DNA from 3 places in the Virgibacillus sp. LDC1 genome. Region 3 is predicted to be linked to each of the others. Evidence: riboswitches for the same ligand, from Rfam matches in the RefSeq annotation. Region 3 holds a riboswitch; each other region holds the start of a gene.
What was found. A riboswitch is a leader RNA that binds a small molecule or an ion and turns the genes downstream of it on or off. The one in region 3 is predicted to bind cyclic di-AMP.

Region 1 (5,710 bases), on a different contig from region 3:
CGAGGATCTTCCAGCCGCGGCGGGCCTCGTGGTCAATCCACATTTCACAGGCGGTCATGCCTGCATAATGCTGTCCCTCCGCGGTACGATCTACAGCTACCCACACGATCCACACCTGGCGTCCGTTGGGTACTTCATCCCGGTTCATGCTGAAACGGATGCCCTTCTCCACCTTACTCTTGGCGTGCATGGCTCCAATGTCCACTCGGGCTTCGCCATTGTCGATAATGACGGGCGACAAACTGTTCAGATCGATGGAGCCTGATCCAAACCCCTTATGTTTACTCTTGCTATTAATAATATTCAAAGCAATCGGTTTCTTCGCACCCTGCTTCTGCTCTTCATTCTCCACTGCTGCCGACCTCCTATATCAGAGCCGATTCATACGTATCAGCTGCTAAATTGATAACCCATGTCCCAATAATTTTATTTTAACTAATAATCCCCCAAAAGCAAACATATACATGCACTAGATGCTTGTCAACGGGAGGTTGTTCGATATGGTCCCACCACGTGCCAAAGTCTTTCTATCATCCCTGCTTGCCATAGGTTTGCTTGCAGGATCGATGCCGATATTTCTGAATCCAGGGTCCTCAGCGTCTGCTCTTGCCCCAAATGCGGGCAAGCCCTCCGCCTCTGCCGTGGAGAAGGCCCCGCTCTCACCGCCTAAGGTGCAGCCTAATATTCCCGCTCCGGCCTTAAGCGACCGGCTGGTGGAATATCATATGGATGTTCGGTACGAGCCTGAGGAGAACAAGCTTAAGGGCAAACAGACACTCACTTGGACTCATCCAGGCAAAAAAAGCGTAAACGAGCTGTACTTTCATCTGTATCCCAATGCATTTGCTTCCAATGACACGACCTTTATGAAGGAATCGGGCGGCAGGCTTCGTTCCGATCCCATGCCAGACGACGGATACGGCTCCATGGCCATTACCAGCGTGAAAACAACCGAAGGACTGGCCCTGACCCATCGCCTTCAATTTGTTCAACCGGATGACGGCAACATCAAGGATCACAGCCTTGCCAAGCTCCGGCTGCCTAAACCCATCAAGAGCGGGGAGAGTGTTACCATTCACTTGGAGTTCGAGGTCGAACTTCCCAAAATATTTGCTCGCATGGGAACCACCGAGAATTTTATTATGGCCGGCCAATGGTTTCCTAAACTTTCGGTCTATGAACCCGCTGGTCTTCGCGGAAGAACAGAGGAAGGCTGGAATCTTCATCAATACCATGGCAACTCCGAATTCTATTCGAACTTCGGCATCTACAGCGTTCGCATCCGAGTGCCCGAAAATTACATTGTCGCGGCGACCGGATTCCCTACCAAGCCTGCCCAAAAATCAAACGGGGAAAAAATTTATCAATTCTATGCGGATGATGTGCATGATTTTGCCTGGTCGGCATCGCCAAACTTTGTCACGGCAGAAGAAGCATTCTCCGCACCAGGCGTACCGGGGGTCCGCATCAAGCTGTATCTCGATCCGGCCCATAAAGACTTAAAGGAGCGTTACTTTGATGCCGCCAAGTCGGCACTCGCTTCGTTTGGAAAATGGTACGGAACCTATCCGTATTCCACGTTGTCCATCGTCGTTCCGCCGGAATCGGGCAACGGGGCAGGCGGCATGGAATACCCGACGCTGGTCACGGCCTTCGGTGCCAAAAACGATTCGCCGGGATATGAGCTGGAGCGGACCGTCATTCATGAGATCGCCCATCAATATTTTTACGGAATGATCGCAAGTAATGAATTTGAGGAAGCGTGGCTGGACGAGGCCTTTGCAACCTATGCTGAAGAACGAGTGATGGAAAAAGAATACGGTATTACCTCCAATACGGCAGCTCAGGGAGCATCCATTACTTCCCCTGCACCGCTGAAGATGGAATCCTGGAAATACAGCTCCCACGAAAACTACGCACTGAATGTTTACACGAGGGGCAAGCTGGTGCTGCAAGGCATCGAACGGCAGGTCGGTCCGCAGATGATGGAGAAGATTCTTCATACGTATGCCCAGAAATACCGGTTCAAGCATCCGACCACGTCCGACTTCCAGAAAGTTGTAGAGCAAGTAAGCAAAACGTCCTGGCAGCCGTATTTTGACCAATATGTATATGGAAGCCAGATGGCGGATGTCGCCATCGACGTGATCAAAACCAAAAATAAAGGCACGGCGGAACATCCTCGTTATGAGTCTACGGTCAAGATTACGAGCAAGGACGGGGATATAACCAATGTGCCGATCGTGTTCGCCTTTGAGGATGGCAAAACGGTGGAGCGGACCTGGAGCGGCAAGGACGGCAAAGTTACTTACACCCTGGAGTACAGCACTCCGCTCGCCTGGGCCATGGTTGATCCCAAATACTCCATCGTCCTGGAGAACAAACACATCAATAACTATATGAAGGCAGGAATGGATCCGAAGGTGGTTACACGCTGGAATCTCAGTATTACCAAGCTTGTGGAGACGCTGTTCGGCAGCCTGTCATGGTGAGGGGGGAGCACATGAAAAGTTACGCAGGCCAAGGGTGGACCAGTGTTAAAGACCAGCTATACGTCTCGATTCTGCTCTTCTTATACCGTTTGCTGTGGGGATACTGCCTGTACCGACTCGTAAAATCGGCAGTCGTTCCCCTTCTGATGCGATATCCGGATTCTGCCCCTAACGAGCTCAGCCGTCTGTTATTCTTCTATGAGGGCGAGATGAGCCTAACCCTGAGCAGCACGGTCCACACCTACGGATGGCTTCTGGCCGGTTTGCTCCTGATCCGGATGGTTCTCACCCCGCTCATTCGGGCCGGCATCTTCTACAACCTTCACCAGGAAGCCAAGGGCGAGCGTGGTTTATTCTTCTTCACTGGCATGCGCAAACTGTGGAAACCTGTAACGCTATTCTATCTGATTGAGCTTATTCTCACCTTTGTGCCCGGTTACTGGCTTCTGCCCAAAATTCTTCCGATTCTGCTAAATGGGATTCAGGAGCCTGTTCTGCTCCTTCATGCACTGCCGTATGCCGTTGGCTGGTTCTTGTACGCCTATCTAATCCGCCTGTTATTGCTCTATATGCAGTTCGGGCGCACGGGAGACTTTGGTATGATCAGCTCTCTCCATGCGCTCTTCCGCCGCTTGGGCACGGCAGTGCTGTTATCCATCACCATCGGCGGATCCGCCTGTGTCATTCTGTTGCTCCTGAGCTCGGCTTCGCTCTTCTGGGCCGGGTTGATCGGCTTAATTATTCAGCAGGCCTCTTATTTTCTGAATGGACTTTTCCAAATTTGGGTAATTTCCGCTCAATATCATTTGTGGAGAGATTCCTCCTCATCGCATCCTTAATCGTTACAATTCGTTACCCTGAAATGATGAAACATGCTCGCGAATAAGCTGTAATCCGAAGTGACACGTTTCTATCCGGGTCTTGATTTTACAAAGAATAAGAGTTCATTTATCCTCTATATTACAAATTTCTGAGCGCCAAATTACAAAAAAACCTGTTTCCCCAAGATGGGGACAGGTTTTTTTGTTTAAAAATGATCTTTCCTCGTTTGCCAAATTGTTAATACTCTGCTAAAATAACGAATATGTTAGTAACAACTTTGTCATCTTTACTGTAACTTTTTGTTGGAACGATGTAAATTCGTTATCTATGTTGGAACGTCAGACGTCAATGAATGGGTTCATCAACATTTTAAGGAGCCGAATTCCCATAACGATATGGGAAGCGGGGGATCCGTTTTGGGTGAATTGATCTCGCAAGAGAGGGATCATAGGGGACCTTCAACCGAACCCTTAAGCTAACCTCGCAGGCAATGGAAGGAGCTTTTGTTTTGAAAAAGAAGTTAACGGCTGTTTCTCTAGGCCTCGCACTCGCACTCACATTAGGGACCGGAAGCGCTTTCGCCGATTCCAAATTAAATACTGCAATCAAACCAGCCATTGGTGTCTCTTATAAAACAGGCGGAACCACAACGAATGGTTTTGACTGCTCCGGATTCACCAGCTATGTTTACAAGAAGCTTGGCCTTAGCCTGCCGCGTACATCTGCAGCTCAATACAAAGTAGGTACGGCAGTATCCAAGAGCAACCTGAAAGCTGGCGATCTCGTGTTCTTCAACACATCCGGTAGAGGTGTATCTCATGTGGGTATATATGTTGGGAGCGGCAAATTCGCTCATTCCTCATCTTCGCGTGGTGTCATTATCAGTCCGCTAAGCCAGAGCTATTATGCCAACCGATATGTAGGCGCTAAGAGAATTATGAGTCAAAATACGTACAAATCTGTAGCTGTGAACTACAATTAATGTTGGAACTTTATTGATTTACTCTTACAAGAAAGCCCTGGGCTTATGAGATTGTGCCGATCTCATCCAGCGGCTTTTTTCTTTTGTTTATTCTGTCTATACCTTTATAACGTTCAGGACAACGGAAAAGTTCCCGCTTTTCGAAAAAAAATGAAATTTATTCTACAAGTTCACTTCACTTCGCCATGTCTTCACATCTTCTACCCTTTATATACCCTTCTCTCCCTTCATTAAACACCCATTTTGGAAAAATATTGATTTTATCCGATGCTTCGACGGCTAATGCTATTGAAAAATAGCGAAATTCACCAAGAAATAATTGCCAATCTCGCTTGCTGTCTGATAGAATGGACGCAGTAACAACTTTGTCATTAATGTAAGTGCTTTAATCATAGATTGCTATGCCGAATTCCCGGCCGAACGGGAAGCGGGGGAACCAACCCACGGGTGAATTGATCTTGCCGTCAAGAGATCATAGGGAACCTTCAACCGAACCCTCAAGCTAACCTCGCAGGCAACGAAAAGGAGCTTTCCATGCTGAAGAAAACATTATCGACAGCAGCCCTGAGTATCACGCTGTTGTTCACTTTGGGCGTTGGCAGCGTGTTTGCGGATCGTGCGCTGGATCACGAAATCGATAAGGTGCTAGGTACAAAATACAGCTACGGCGGCACGACCACGATCGGATTTGACTGTTCCGGCTTCACCATGTATGTATATGCTAAACTCGGTCTGAAGCTACCGCATCAATCCGGCTCTCAATTCGACATGGGGACAAGTGTATCCCGTAAGGAGCTGCGCGCTGGCGATTTAGTGTTTTTCAACACATCGGGCCAGGGCATCTCCCACGTCGGCATTTATGTCGGCGATGACAAATTTGCCCATGCCTCCTCCAACCGCGGCGTGGTAATTAACCGCCTTTCAGAGGAGTACTATGATCAGCGATACGTGGGTGCGAAGCGTATTATGAGCAATGATAAGTATGAAGAGTCAACCGGTGAAACATCCTAAGTTATAGAGGCTAATCATCCTATACATACTGCTTGCCCGTTAAAGGAGCCCTTACCTCTCTTTGACGGGCTTTTTGATGTGACTTGAATATTCGTAAAATGGTTATTATTCATGCATACGATAGGAGGATTTCGCAAATGGATGCAACACCGATTTCATTTCACACTGTAATCATGCGTGAAGAGCACGCGGAAGAAATATGCGCCTGGACCTATCCTCCTCCCTATAATATCTATGGCTTTCTTCCCTGGGAGCAGATGAAAGGGCTTGAGGTGGAGTTTGGCGATCCGGACATTCGCCAGAGGCAGTACATCTCGATTCTGGATGAATGGGAGGCCCTTTGGGGGTTTGCCCAACTGTTTCCGATGCATGAGGTTACACGAATCGGACTTGGCATGCGGCC
Region 2 (5,710 bases), on a different contig from region 3:
CAGCACGGAACGTCCTTCCGGCGTTTCATCCAGCAGCGAGCTCACGCCTGCCCATTGTGAAAGCGATGCTTGCGTTGCGCCGCCGACAGGAATCAACTGGCTGGCCATCCGGTTCCCGAACGTAATGGTACCCGTCTTATCCAGGATCATCGTATTGATGTCACCGGCGGCCTCCACCGCCTTGCCCGACATCGCCAGCACATTGAACTGCGTCACCCGGTCCATGCCGGCAATCCCGATCGCCGACAGCAAGCCCCCGATCGTGGTCGGGATGAGACATACCAGCAGCGAGATCAGCACCGGAACGGACAGCTCGATGCCAAGATACTTCGCGATCGGAGCGAGCGTAACAACCACGATCAGGAAGATCAGCGTTAAGACGATCAACAGCGTGTTCAGCGCAATTTCATTCGGCGTCTTCTGGCGGGAGGCTCCTTCAACAAGCGAGATCATCCGGTCGATAAACGATTCCCCCGGATCGCTCGTAATCCGGATGCGGATCGTATCACTGACAACCCGGGTCCCCCCGGTGACCGAGCTGAAATCGCCGCCGGCTTCTTTAATGACGGGGGCGGACTCCCCGGTAATCGCCGATTCGTCAACGGATGCGAGGCCCGCAATGACTTCCCCGTCCCCGGGAATCATCTCGCCCTGCGTAACGATCACGAGATCCCCTTTGCGAAGATCCGTTGACGGCACAGATTGAACCCCTCCGTTCTCCATTACTTTATGGGCCGCCATTTCCTGCTTCGACTGCTTAAGGGAATCGGCCTGCGCCTTGCCGCGTCCTTCGGCAAGCGCCTCTGCGAAGTTAGCGAACAGCAGCGTAAACAACAGGATGACGAATACGGTCAGGTTAAATCCGATACTGCCCTCGGTACCGAAATAGGACGGAAATATCGTCATCAACAGAACAACCAGAGTCCCGGCTTCCACGACAAACATGACCGGATTTCTCATCATCAGGACGGGATTCAGCTTCGTGAAGCTGTCCCTCAGCGCCTGACGTACCATCTCTTTGGACATTGCTTTTTTTCTCGTATTATTCATGGAAATAGGCCACCTTTTCTATTAACGGATCGTCAGATGTTCGGCAATCGGGCCGAGCACCAGCACAGGCAGGAAGGTCAATGCGCCGATAATCAGGACCACTGCGATAAGAATGCCGGCAAACAGCTTATTATCGGTCCGGAACGTCCCGAGCGTCTCGGGAACCCATTGCTTCCGCATCAGCGAGCCGCCCACTGCCAACAGGGCAATCATCGAAATGTAACGCCCGAATAGCATGACCAGTCCGGTTGTAACGTTCCAGAACGGCTTGTTATCCGACAGACCCTCAAATCCGGAACCGTTATTGGCCGCGGATGACGTGTATTCGTAAAGCACCTGTGAGATACCGTGAAAGCCCGCATGGGCAATGCCCGCCTGCCCCGCGTCCGTCATGAGTGCAAGTGCGGTCGGAGCCAGGATGATCAATGGATGTACCAGAATGACAATCGCAATCAGCTTCATCTCCCGGGCCTCGATTTTTCTGCCGAGAAACTCGGGGGTTCGGCCAACCATAAGACCAGCCAGGAACACCGCCAGGATCGCGTACATGAGCATGTTCATCAGGCCAACACCTTTTCCGCCAAAAACGGAATTCAGCATCATCAGGGACAGCGGCGTAATCCCGCCGAGCGGCGTGAGCGTATCATGCATGTTGTTAACCGACCCGGTCGTGGCCGCGGTTGTCACCGTCGTAAACAGGGAGGATTGGGCGATCCCGAACCGGACCTCTTTGCCCTCCATGCTGCCCTGCGAAACGTCGATGCCCAGGCGGTTCAACGCCGGATTGCCGTTGGTTTCGGCGGCATAGTTCAGCGACAGGAATCCGATAAATAAGGTCATCATTACCGAAAAAATAATCCAGCCCTGTTTGCGGCTCTTGGCGAACAAACCGAACGTATACGGGAGCGCCGCCCCAAGACTCCACATGCACAGAATTTCGATCACATTGGTCAGCGGGGACGGGTTCTCGAATGGATGCGCCGAGTTGGCTCCCATAAACCCGCCCCCATTGGTGCCCAGATGCTTGATCGATTCGAGTGCAGCCACCGGTCCTACCGCAATTTGCTGCTCGCTTCCTTCCAGCGTCGTGACGCTGAGCGTAGGCTTTAACGTCTGCGGTACCTGCAGCGCCACCAGCACCATCGCAATGATGAACGCTGCCGGGATGAATACCCGGGTGTGGGCCTTAACGAAGTCCTCAAAGAAGTTGCCGACGGTCGTGCCCTTGCTGGTTACCGCCCGGATAAAAGCAATCGCCACGCACAGCCCGGTCGCGGCGGATGTAAACATCATCATCGTAATGACGGCCATCTGGGCCATATAAGACAATCCCGACTCCCCGCTATAATGCTGAAGATTCGTATTGGTCATAAAGCTGATGATCGTGTTGAACGACAAGGTCGGTTCCATATGACCGATACCGTTCGGATTCAGCGGCAGCACCTTTTGCAGCCGCAGAATCAAGTACCCCGCCGCAACCAGCACGATATTCGTTAACACAAAGCTGACGGCATACCCTTTCCATGTCATCCCTTTGCGTTCTTTCAAGCCGATCAGAGCGAAAATCGGTTTCTCCACCCAGGAGAACCATCTGTCCGTTCCATTGCTTTCATTGCGAAACACCTGGTATAGATAAGTTCCCAGCGGCTTGACCAGCAGCACCAGAACGAGTATAACGATGGCAATTTGTAAAATGCCCATGACGAATGCCTTCCTCCTTCAGCCGTTTCCCTAGAATTTTTCAGGGTGAATCAGCGCATAAATCAAATAGAGAAAAATAAAAATCGTGAATATCAACATGATCATCACGGCTGATCAGCCTCCGGTTCCGAAACCACACGCCCGCACCAGGACATAAACAGCATGAGCAGTCCGTAGGTTCCTCCCAAAATAAGCAACATAACTAAATCCTGCATGAATACAACCTCCCGAAACTCGTTGTGAAATCAGCCAAACGCTTAACTGCCAATAGACGCTATGAGAAAGGCCACGTGACGATGGTTCGTATGAAGCACCACATCAGCACCCAACCCTTTGTATATCAATCGCGGATTGCTGGAATGGGTGATCACATAAATCGACTCTGCGGTCCAAGTCCGGCAAATCCGTAAATAGCGACAGCACAAATTCAAGCTGCTTTCGAACAGAAACACCTTGCTGACGGAAAACTCGGGAATGATCCAGGTTTGCTCGTCTCTTGTATCAATCAGAATAATGTGTTTGCAGCCCAGATCCAGCAACCTCTCCTGCTCAGCCCGGTTGTTGGCTATGGCCGCAAACGAAACATGTTTTTGAATCAACTGGCGGACGAATTCCTCCCCGGCCTTGTTCGGCGCGGATACCAGGATGAATTCCTGCGGTTTCTCCATCTTCTTTTCTCCTCCTAAGGTCAGAAAGAGAAGGCAACAACAAAGAAGCCCGTGGAAAGAGAAGAACTCTTCCCGCAGGCTCCTTAATAGGACACGGTGAAATACACCATGGCCCAAGTCCACGACAATCGTTGCCTCTCTCGATACGCTTACGAGGTTAGCTGACGGATTCGGGCGTGAGAGTCGCCCTACCCATAGACCGTTATCTTGTCCATGGGATTCACCCCTGAGAGATAGATTCATCTCCCGACTGGTTCCCCCGTTCCTTTTCCATTCAAGGACTCAGCGAAAATTGAAAACGAGTAGCATGTTATTCTATTAGCCATTGACTAAACATCCAGGTCCAGCAAAACAACACAGCATCAGGTTCGAGCGGTGAGAGTCGCATCATCCTGCAATTTCAGTGAAGGCCTATGGTGCCTTCTCCCGAGATTCGATCCATAAAAGAGCCCAACTGAGCTCTCACACTGTCTGTAGGCCTTCATGGATCGGCTGCCCATTTGCCTGTCTCTGATGTCCGTCAATTCATAGTTCGTATCATACGTCTGGCCCTGCAGGAAGTAAATGTGAGCAAAAACACATGTGGCGTTATGTCGAACAGGAACGGACCAATTCCGGTCCATTATCTCCAGAATACTGCTCTATACTATGTATTTCTCTTGTTTTCTTATATTTATCGTAATCTATCGAGATACCGAGATTTTGCCATGATAATAGATGACACGACCCAATGTACACGTTTTCTTTTGCGGTTTTTATCGATTTTCGGAATGTATCCGTCCCATATGGCCATTTACTTTTAGATTCCTCCGGCGTATGATTCATCCATCTATTCGAAACATTCATTTACGCTGAGCTCCCGACAGATCGGGAGACGGGGGAACCAAAATCGCCAATGGGGCTTCTGTTGGTGAACGGGGTGAATCCGCAGGCCTGATGGTCAGGCGCTGCGGTAGGGTGCTCTCAAGCCCGAATCCGTCAGCTAACCTCGTAGGCGCGTTTTGAGAGAGAACACCACCCGAGCCTTAAGCGGAAGCGGCCACTGGAGTAGGGCCTCTAACGATAAATAGGCCTGGAGAGCGGGGTATCTCTGCTCACCAGGCCTTTTTGCCGTGCATATAACATTCCTATAAAGGAGCGTAGATCATGACGAAACTCATCGAGGCCGCACTGGCACCCGTCATCGAAACCGCATCGCCTGTAATATGTGAAGAGCCCATCCGCAACATGGAGATGTTCCGTTTCGACCAGAGCTCGGCTGAACGCTTTATCCCCTCGAGCGATCAAGGCTGTAACTGCGGTTTGTTTAAAATCAGCTGCGAAAACGCGGCCGGGTATGCCGAATATGCACTGCCAAGCACGGGAGAGTTCGCGGATCTGGTCCGCTGGGCATCCGTCTTTACAAGGCTGAGAGGCATGCCCGTGACGGAGGCCGTTCGCTATGCCCAGAAGCAGCAGCAATGGGGATCTGTACGGATGCAACTCGCCGTATCGGCCCTCGCCGATCTGGAGGCCAATCTGCAACAGCACATCACCCGTAAGCGGTTAGGTAGCCTTCCGCTGGAGCGTTCCTACCTGATGAACTGCTCGGAGGCGTATTATTTCTTCTAGGACGGCAGCTAGAAAGAGCTACCGTCCTCGCTTCCATTGCAATTGGTTGTTTTCCCCCGCTCACTTGAACATATTTTTGAGCACCATCATCAGGTTAGCCGGCTTCTCTGCCAGCCGCCGGGTGAAATACGGGTACCACATCGTTCCGTAAGGCATATAACACCGGATGCGGTAGCCGTCCTGCGCAAGCGCAGCCTGATCGTTCATCCGCAGCCCGTACAGCATCTGAAACTCAAATTCCTGTTTGTCTATGCGGCTCTGCTCGGCAAACACCTTCACCCAGTCGATGATGTGGTCATCGTGCGAAGCAATCGCGACGTAGGCGCCCTGATCAAAATGCATTTTGATCAATTTCTTATAGTTGTCAATAACCTCCCGCTTCTGCTGAAAGGCAATGGTTCCAGGCTCTTTGTACGCCCCCTTCACCAACCGCAGATTAACACCGGCATGCATTAAATTCTTGACGTCCTCCTCCGTACGGAACAAGTAGGCCTGCATCACAGTCCCCACATTGGTCAGCCCCTCTTGATGGAGCCGCAGTGTCATGTCAATCGTGGCCTGGGTGTACGGGGAATCCTCCATATCCAGACGAACGAAGTTCCGGTGCTCTTTCGCCTTTTTCGCCACCAGCTTGATGTTCTCGTAAGCCATCTCGGGGTCCAGTGCCATACCCATCTGTG
Region 3 (5,710 bases):
ACCCGGTCCACGCCCAGCTTCTCCAGTGCCCGGCCGTGCAGCACCGAAATTGCCTTGGCAACGACCATGGCAACACCAAGCTCTTTCAACAAGATGGCAGATAAGATACTCATCTGAATATCGTTTCCGATCGCAACAATCCCGCAGTCGAAGTTACGGATACCGAGCGATTTAAGCACCTCTTCATCCGTAGCATCCGCCACCACCGTGTGCGTCAGCAGCTCGCTCATATCCTCGACGACCTCTTCATTGCGGTCGATGCCGAGCACCTCATATCCCTGTTCCATCAGCTCAAGCGCCAGGCTGGCGCCAAATCGTCCCAAACCGATGATTGCAAATTGCTTTGGTTTCATGTCTCTCCTGTACTCCTTATCCAATAATCATTTTGCCTTCCGGATGACGATATAATTCTTTACCCTTTTTCGGCCCCAGTGCATAAGCAAGCGTCAAAGGCCCCAATCGCCCTGCAAACATCGTAATGCTGATCAATACCTTCCCAAACACCGTCAGATCAGGCGTTAAGCCCATGGAGAGACCCACCGTACCGAAGGCGGACGTCGTTTCGAAGAGGATCTCCAGGAAGTCCCCTTCCTCTGTCGTCGACAGAATCATCGATACGGTTAGAACGAGCAGCAGGGCCAGTAACGCAATGGTCAGTGCCTTCAGCACCCGCTCCTGGGCCAGGCGATACCGGAACATGACGATGTCTTCACGCCCGCGCATCATGGCGATGACCGCCCCCACCATAATGGTGAAGGTTGTGGTTTTGATACCGCCCCCGGTTGAACCTGGGGATGCTCCGATAAACATCAGAATCACGATAAAAAATTGCGTGGCCTGTCTAAGCCCCGTAATATCTATAGTATTCGCGCCGGCTGTACGCGGCGTTACGGATTGGAATAACGCGCCGAAGAATTTTCCGCCCCAATTCAGGGAGCCGAGCGTCCTCGGATTGGTGAATTCGAATATAAGAATGACGATAAATCCAACCAGCAGCAAGGTAGCCGTCATGGTGAGCACCACTTTGGAGTGCAAGGAAAGTCTCCGCTGTTTCCGGAAATCAATCAGATCGGATAGGACGATAAAACCAATGCCGCCTGAGACAATCAAAAACATCACGACAACGTTGACTACAGGATCGTAGACATACCCGGTCAAACTCCGAAAATCACCAAACAAATCGAAACCGGCGTTGTTAAACATCGTGACCGCATGAAAGACACCGTAATAAATCGCCTGGCCAAGCGGCATATCGAACGCCCAACGAATCGATAGAATGACAGCGCCGCAGGCCTCGATGATGAGGGAGTACAGCAGCACTCTGCGAATCAGCCTTACGATTCCTTCCATCGAGGACTGATTCATCGCTTCCTGCAAAATGAGACGATCCTTGAGCGATATGCGCCTTTTGAGAGCCAAGGCAAATAAAGTGGCCATCGTCATGAAGCCGAGCCCGCCGATCTGGATCAGCAGCATGATCACGACTTCTCCGAAGGAACTGAATGTCGTTCCTGTATCCACCACAACCAGCCCCGTTACGCAAGTTGCCGATGTCGACGTGAACAAGGCATCGATAAACTCAAGCGGTTCACCCGTACTTGTGGAAATCGGCAGCATTAGCAGCGCCGTCCCGATGAAGATAATAGCTGCAAACCCAAGCACGAGAATCTGCGGCGGAGACAGCCTGAGCCAGTTAAATTTAGAGTTCAATCGGTCACCTTCTTAAAAAAAATCAAGAAAAAAAGACACTGGAAAACGCAGTGCCCTTACGGTCTGGTTCCTGTGCTGCAGCCTACGAGGTTAGCTGACGGATTCGGGCATTTCCACAGGTCGCCCTATTCATTATTCTAGGAATAATGAAATTCACCCCAATTACATGGTTCCCCCATTTTCAGTACGAAATTCGGCTGGAATATTCGGTTCCTTGAAGCATGATGTGATTATAACGCAATCCGGTACGTAACCCAATGCCGTTTTTCACCCAAAAAATCTTTAAAAGAACGCGAATTGGGCATATTCAAGAATACAAGCATAGGGTTCTCTAACGTTTTCGAAACTTTTCATTCATTTTCATCGATTTATTTCATTATTCCGGATATTGGGATAAGCTGCTAATGACTTTCATAACTATGTTATATTGACTCTATGCGTTCTTAATCAGGCATATCGAATACCAGTGGGAGTATCAACTTTCTTAGAGGAGGAATTTCATGAATCGTGCAAGAGAGGCCTTGAAGCTGAAGCCCAATCTGAAACAGCTCATCGCGCCTGCCGCAGTCGGCCTGATTCTGTTCCTATTATTTCAGGTGTTTCCGTCGACGAATCCGGATTCGACCGAGATGGCAACCCCGAATATCATATCCAAGGAGCAGGCTCGGCAAGCGGCTTCAAGCTTTGCTCAGCAGCATTTGCAGTTTACGGCTGCAAAAACGGATGACGCATTGGTTACATATCAATCCAAATCGGAACTTTACGGATATCTGGCGAAGGAAAAGAAACTTTCGGAATACAACAAAACCTATGAAGCCAAATATCCCTATGACGTATACCGCGTTCGCTTCAGCGAACCGGGAGGCGATGCCCTCAATGTGGACGTGCACATGCAAAATTCAGGCATCGTCGGCTTCTCGTACGATTTCGCCCGCTCCAGCTATGAACGGATTGAGCTGAACAAGGGCGATGTACAAAGGCAGATGCTGCTTGTCGTCGAGGACGGCATGTCATTAGCCGAGAAGCAAGCTCTCGCAGAGCCTTGGCTCCAGCGAGCGGGCTATGATCCGTCGCAACTGGAGCTGGTTACGCGGGAAGGGGAACCCCGGCTCCGGTATGTGGACCCGGAATCCAAGATTGGCGATTCCAGATTGGAGCACCGTTTCACCTTCGAACAGGGGAAATTACGCTCCTATGAGCCATCCTTTTCAGTCCCGGCCGCCCATTCCGCCTATGTCAACAAGCAGACACAGGATGCAACGCTGCTGACGCTTGCAGGGTATGGCCTGTTCACCCTCATCCTTGGCATTCTTGCGATTGTATACAGCGTGAAGACCAGAGCCTATACGTCCTTTAAGCGCGGCCTGTTCCTATCGGCGCTGCTGTTTATCATTCAGATGCTGAATACGTATAATCTGATTCCCGTTTTCCAATCCGAGGGGATGTCGCAAACCGGTATAATCGGAATGATGATTTTTTATGCGGTCTATTCGCTTATCTTCTCCGCGCTGCTCTATTTCTCCCTTGTCGGGGGCAACGGGCTATGGCAAAAAGAAGACGGACTCAATCCATGGCCTCGAGCCAAAGAACCCGGATACGGACAGTATGTACTGGACAGCATGAAGCTGGGGTATATGTGGGCTTTCATCCTGCTTGGGGTCCAATCCATTATCTTTGTCGTTCTGGGCCTAACCTTGAATACATGGTCCACCACGGATGCCACACAGTCTCCTTATAACATGCTCTATCCTTGGCTGTTTCCACTGATGGCTTGGCTGGCCGGCATATCCGAGGAGGCCGTCTATCGACTGTTCGGCATCAAAATGGTGAAAAAGATCGTCCGCAATACGTTTGTGGCCAGTTTAATTACCTCGCTCATTTGGGCGCTTGGGCATACGCTCTATCCGATATACCCTGTAATTTCCCGGCCCATTGAACTGGTTATCATCGGCTTGCTGTTCAGCTACATCTTTTTGAAATACGGGTATTTGGCGGCCATGTTCTCCCATGTCATCTTTAACAGCATCTTGATGGGCATTAGCCTGATACTGCTCAAGGACACCAGCAACTTGCTGATCGGTGCTTTCTACATGGTACTTCCGGCGATGGTCGCGTATGCGATTTACCGTTTCAATCCAACAAAAAAAGAGAAGCCGTATGTCACGACTCCTCCTCACGAAGTACCTTAAGAATTTCCGTTGCTAATTTCTCACCGATTGAAAGGGGCTTGAAGTCTTCGACTGAAGCCTCTTTTATTTTTTTGACCGAGCCAAAATGCTTCAACAGGAGCTTGCGGCGCTTCTCTCCAATGCCCGGGATGGAATCCAGCTTGGAGGATACCATCGATTTGCCGCGCTGTTCGCGGTGGAAGGAAATCGCAAAACGGTGAACCTCATCCTGAATGCGCTGCAGCAAATAGAACTCCTGGCTGTCCCGGGGCAGCGTAACCGGCTCCGGCGGGTCTCCGACCATGAGCTGCGCTGTTTTATGCTTGGCATCCTTCACAAGCCCGCAGACCGGGATAAATAACCCCAGCTCATTCTCCAGTACATCGATGGCGGCGGAAATCTGTCCCTTCCCTCCATCGACCACAATCAGATCGGGAAGCGGCAAGTTCTCCTTCAAGACGCGCTCGTACCGCCGCCGGATCACTTCACGCATCGTATCATAATCGTCGGGTCCCAGCACGGTACGGATCTTGTACTTGCGGTATTCCTTCCTGTCCGGTTTCCCATTGGTAAAGACGACCATGGCCGATACCGGATTGGTCCCCTGAATATTCGAGTTATCAAATGCCTCGATCCGGTTCAGCGACTGGAGGCCGATCACTTCGCCCAGATTTGCCGCTGCGACCGAGGTGCGTTCTTCATCGCGCTCAATCAAGCGGAATTTCTCGTCTAAGGACACCTTCGCATTATCCAATGCCATGCCCACCATCTGTTTCTTCAAGCCGCGCTGCGGGACATGCACCTTCACGCCGAGCCATTCCTGCAGGGCGGCAGCCCCTCCGGCTGCATCCACGATGCCAGCAGCTTCCGCCTGCTTCTCCTGTGCCTCGGCAAGGGCTGCCTGCTGTTCATCGGATGTCCCTGCGGAAAGCGGATTCGCCGTAACCACGGCTGCCTCGGCGTTTCGTCCACCTTCATCCGCAGCCGTTCCCGCAACCGACTCTGGATCAGCCTCGTCTATCAACAGAGGCTCAGGCAGCAGAATTTCCTGCGGCAATGCAGGATTATCACTGTAATACTGGGCAATAAAAGACATAAAGTCGCTGTGCGCATCGCCGTAGAACGGAAAAACAGACTTGTTGCGCTGCACCATTTTCCCTTGGCGCATGTACAGAATCTGTACGCACATCCAGCCTTTATCCACAGCGTAACCGAATACGTCGCGGTCCCGCGTATCCGTTGTTGTAATCTTCTGCTTCTCCATTAGCGTATCGATATGGATGATCTGATCCCGCAGTTCTTTGGCACGCTCGAAATACAAGTCCTCCGCGGCCTCCTGCATCTTGCGCTGCAGTTCCTTCTTGATCTCTTCATGCCCGCCGCTCAGGAATGACGTAATCTCCCCGGTGATCTGTTCATAAGCAGACTTCGGAATTTCCTTCACACATGGAGCCAAGCATTGGCCCATATGATAATACAAGCACACTTCTTTTGGCATGACGCCGCATTTGCGCAAAGGGTACATCCGGTCCAGCAGCTTTTTGGTCTGCTGTGCCGCATAAGCATTCGGGTAGGGGCCAAAGTATTTGGCTTTATCTTTAAGCACCCTTCTGGTCACTTCCAGACGGGGATGCTCTTCATTCGTTATTTTAAGATACGGATAGGTTTTATCATCCTTCAGCAGCACGTTGAATCTTGGCTGATGGGTTTTGATGAGGTTGCATTCCAGAATCAAGGCTTCCATGTTGCTGCCGGTCACAATGTATTCAAAATCGCGGATTTCCGAAACCAGCATCTGGGTCTTCCCGTTATGGCTTCCGGTAAAATAAGAG

Region 1: another riboswitch for cyclic di-AMP. It lies ahead of OHJ21_RS32305 (C40 family peptidase); the one in region 3 lies ahead of OHJ21_RS20180 (TrkH family potassium uptake protein).
Region 2: another riboswitch for cyclic di-AMP. It lies ahead of OHJ21_RS22420 (hypothetical protein); the one in region 3 lies ahead of OHJ21_RS20180 (TrkH family potassium uptake protein).

What each region holds. Positions count from the first base shown of each region.
Region 1 covers NZ_JAOXLZ010000010.1:16,424-22,133, reverse strand. The annotation lists gene OHJ21_RS32325 (YwhD family protein) at 1-352, opposite strand, end outside; gene OHJ21_RS32320 (M1 family metallopeptidase) at 501-2,492, shown strand; gene OHJ21_RS32315 (hypothetical protein) at 2,504-3,331, shown strand; cyclic di-AMP (ydaO/yuaA leader) riboswitch at 3,680-3,819, shown strand; gene OHJ21_RS32310 (C40 family peptidase) at 3,823-4,296, shown strand; cyclic di-AMP (ydaO/yuaA leader) riboswitch at 4,689-4,828, shown strand; gene OHJ21_RS32305 (C40 family peptidase) at 4,834-5,307, shown strand; gene OHJ21_RS32300 (GNAT family N-acetyltransferase) at 5,445-5,710, shown strand, end outside.
Region 2 covers NZ_JAOXLZ010000002.1:398,850-404,559, reverse strand. The annotation lists gene kdpB (potassium-transporting ATPase subunit KdpB) at 1-1,050, opposite strand, end outside; gene kdpA (potassium-transporting ATPase subunit KdpA) at 1,072-2,751, opposite strand; gene OHJ21_RS22430 (potassium-transporting ATPase subunit F) at 2,782-2,850, opposite strand; gene OHJ21_RS22425 (hypothetical protein) at 3,009-3,419, opposite strand; cyclic di-AMP (ydaO/yuaA leader) riboswitch at 3,550-3,717, opposite strand; cyclic di-AMP (ydaO/yuaA leader) riboswitch at 4,259-4,432, shown strand; gene OHJ21_RS22420 (hypothetical protein) at 4,566-5,030, shown strand; gene OHJ21_RS22415 (proline dehydrogenase family protein) at 5,091-5,710, opposite strand, start outside.
Region 3 covers NZ_JAOXLZ010000001.1:4,411,897-4,417,606, forward strand. The annotation lists gene OHJ21_RS20175 (potassium channel family protein) at 1-353, opposite strand, end outside; gene OHJ21_RS20180 (TrkH family potassium uptake protein) at 370-1,710, opposite strand; cyclic di-AMP (ydaO/yuaA leader) riboswitch at 1,775-1,919, opposite strand; gene OHJ21_RS20185 (CPBP family intramembrane glutamic endopeptidase) at 2,211-3,899, shown strand; gene uvrC (excinuclease ABC subunit UvrC) at 3,871-5,710, opposite strand, start outside.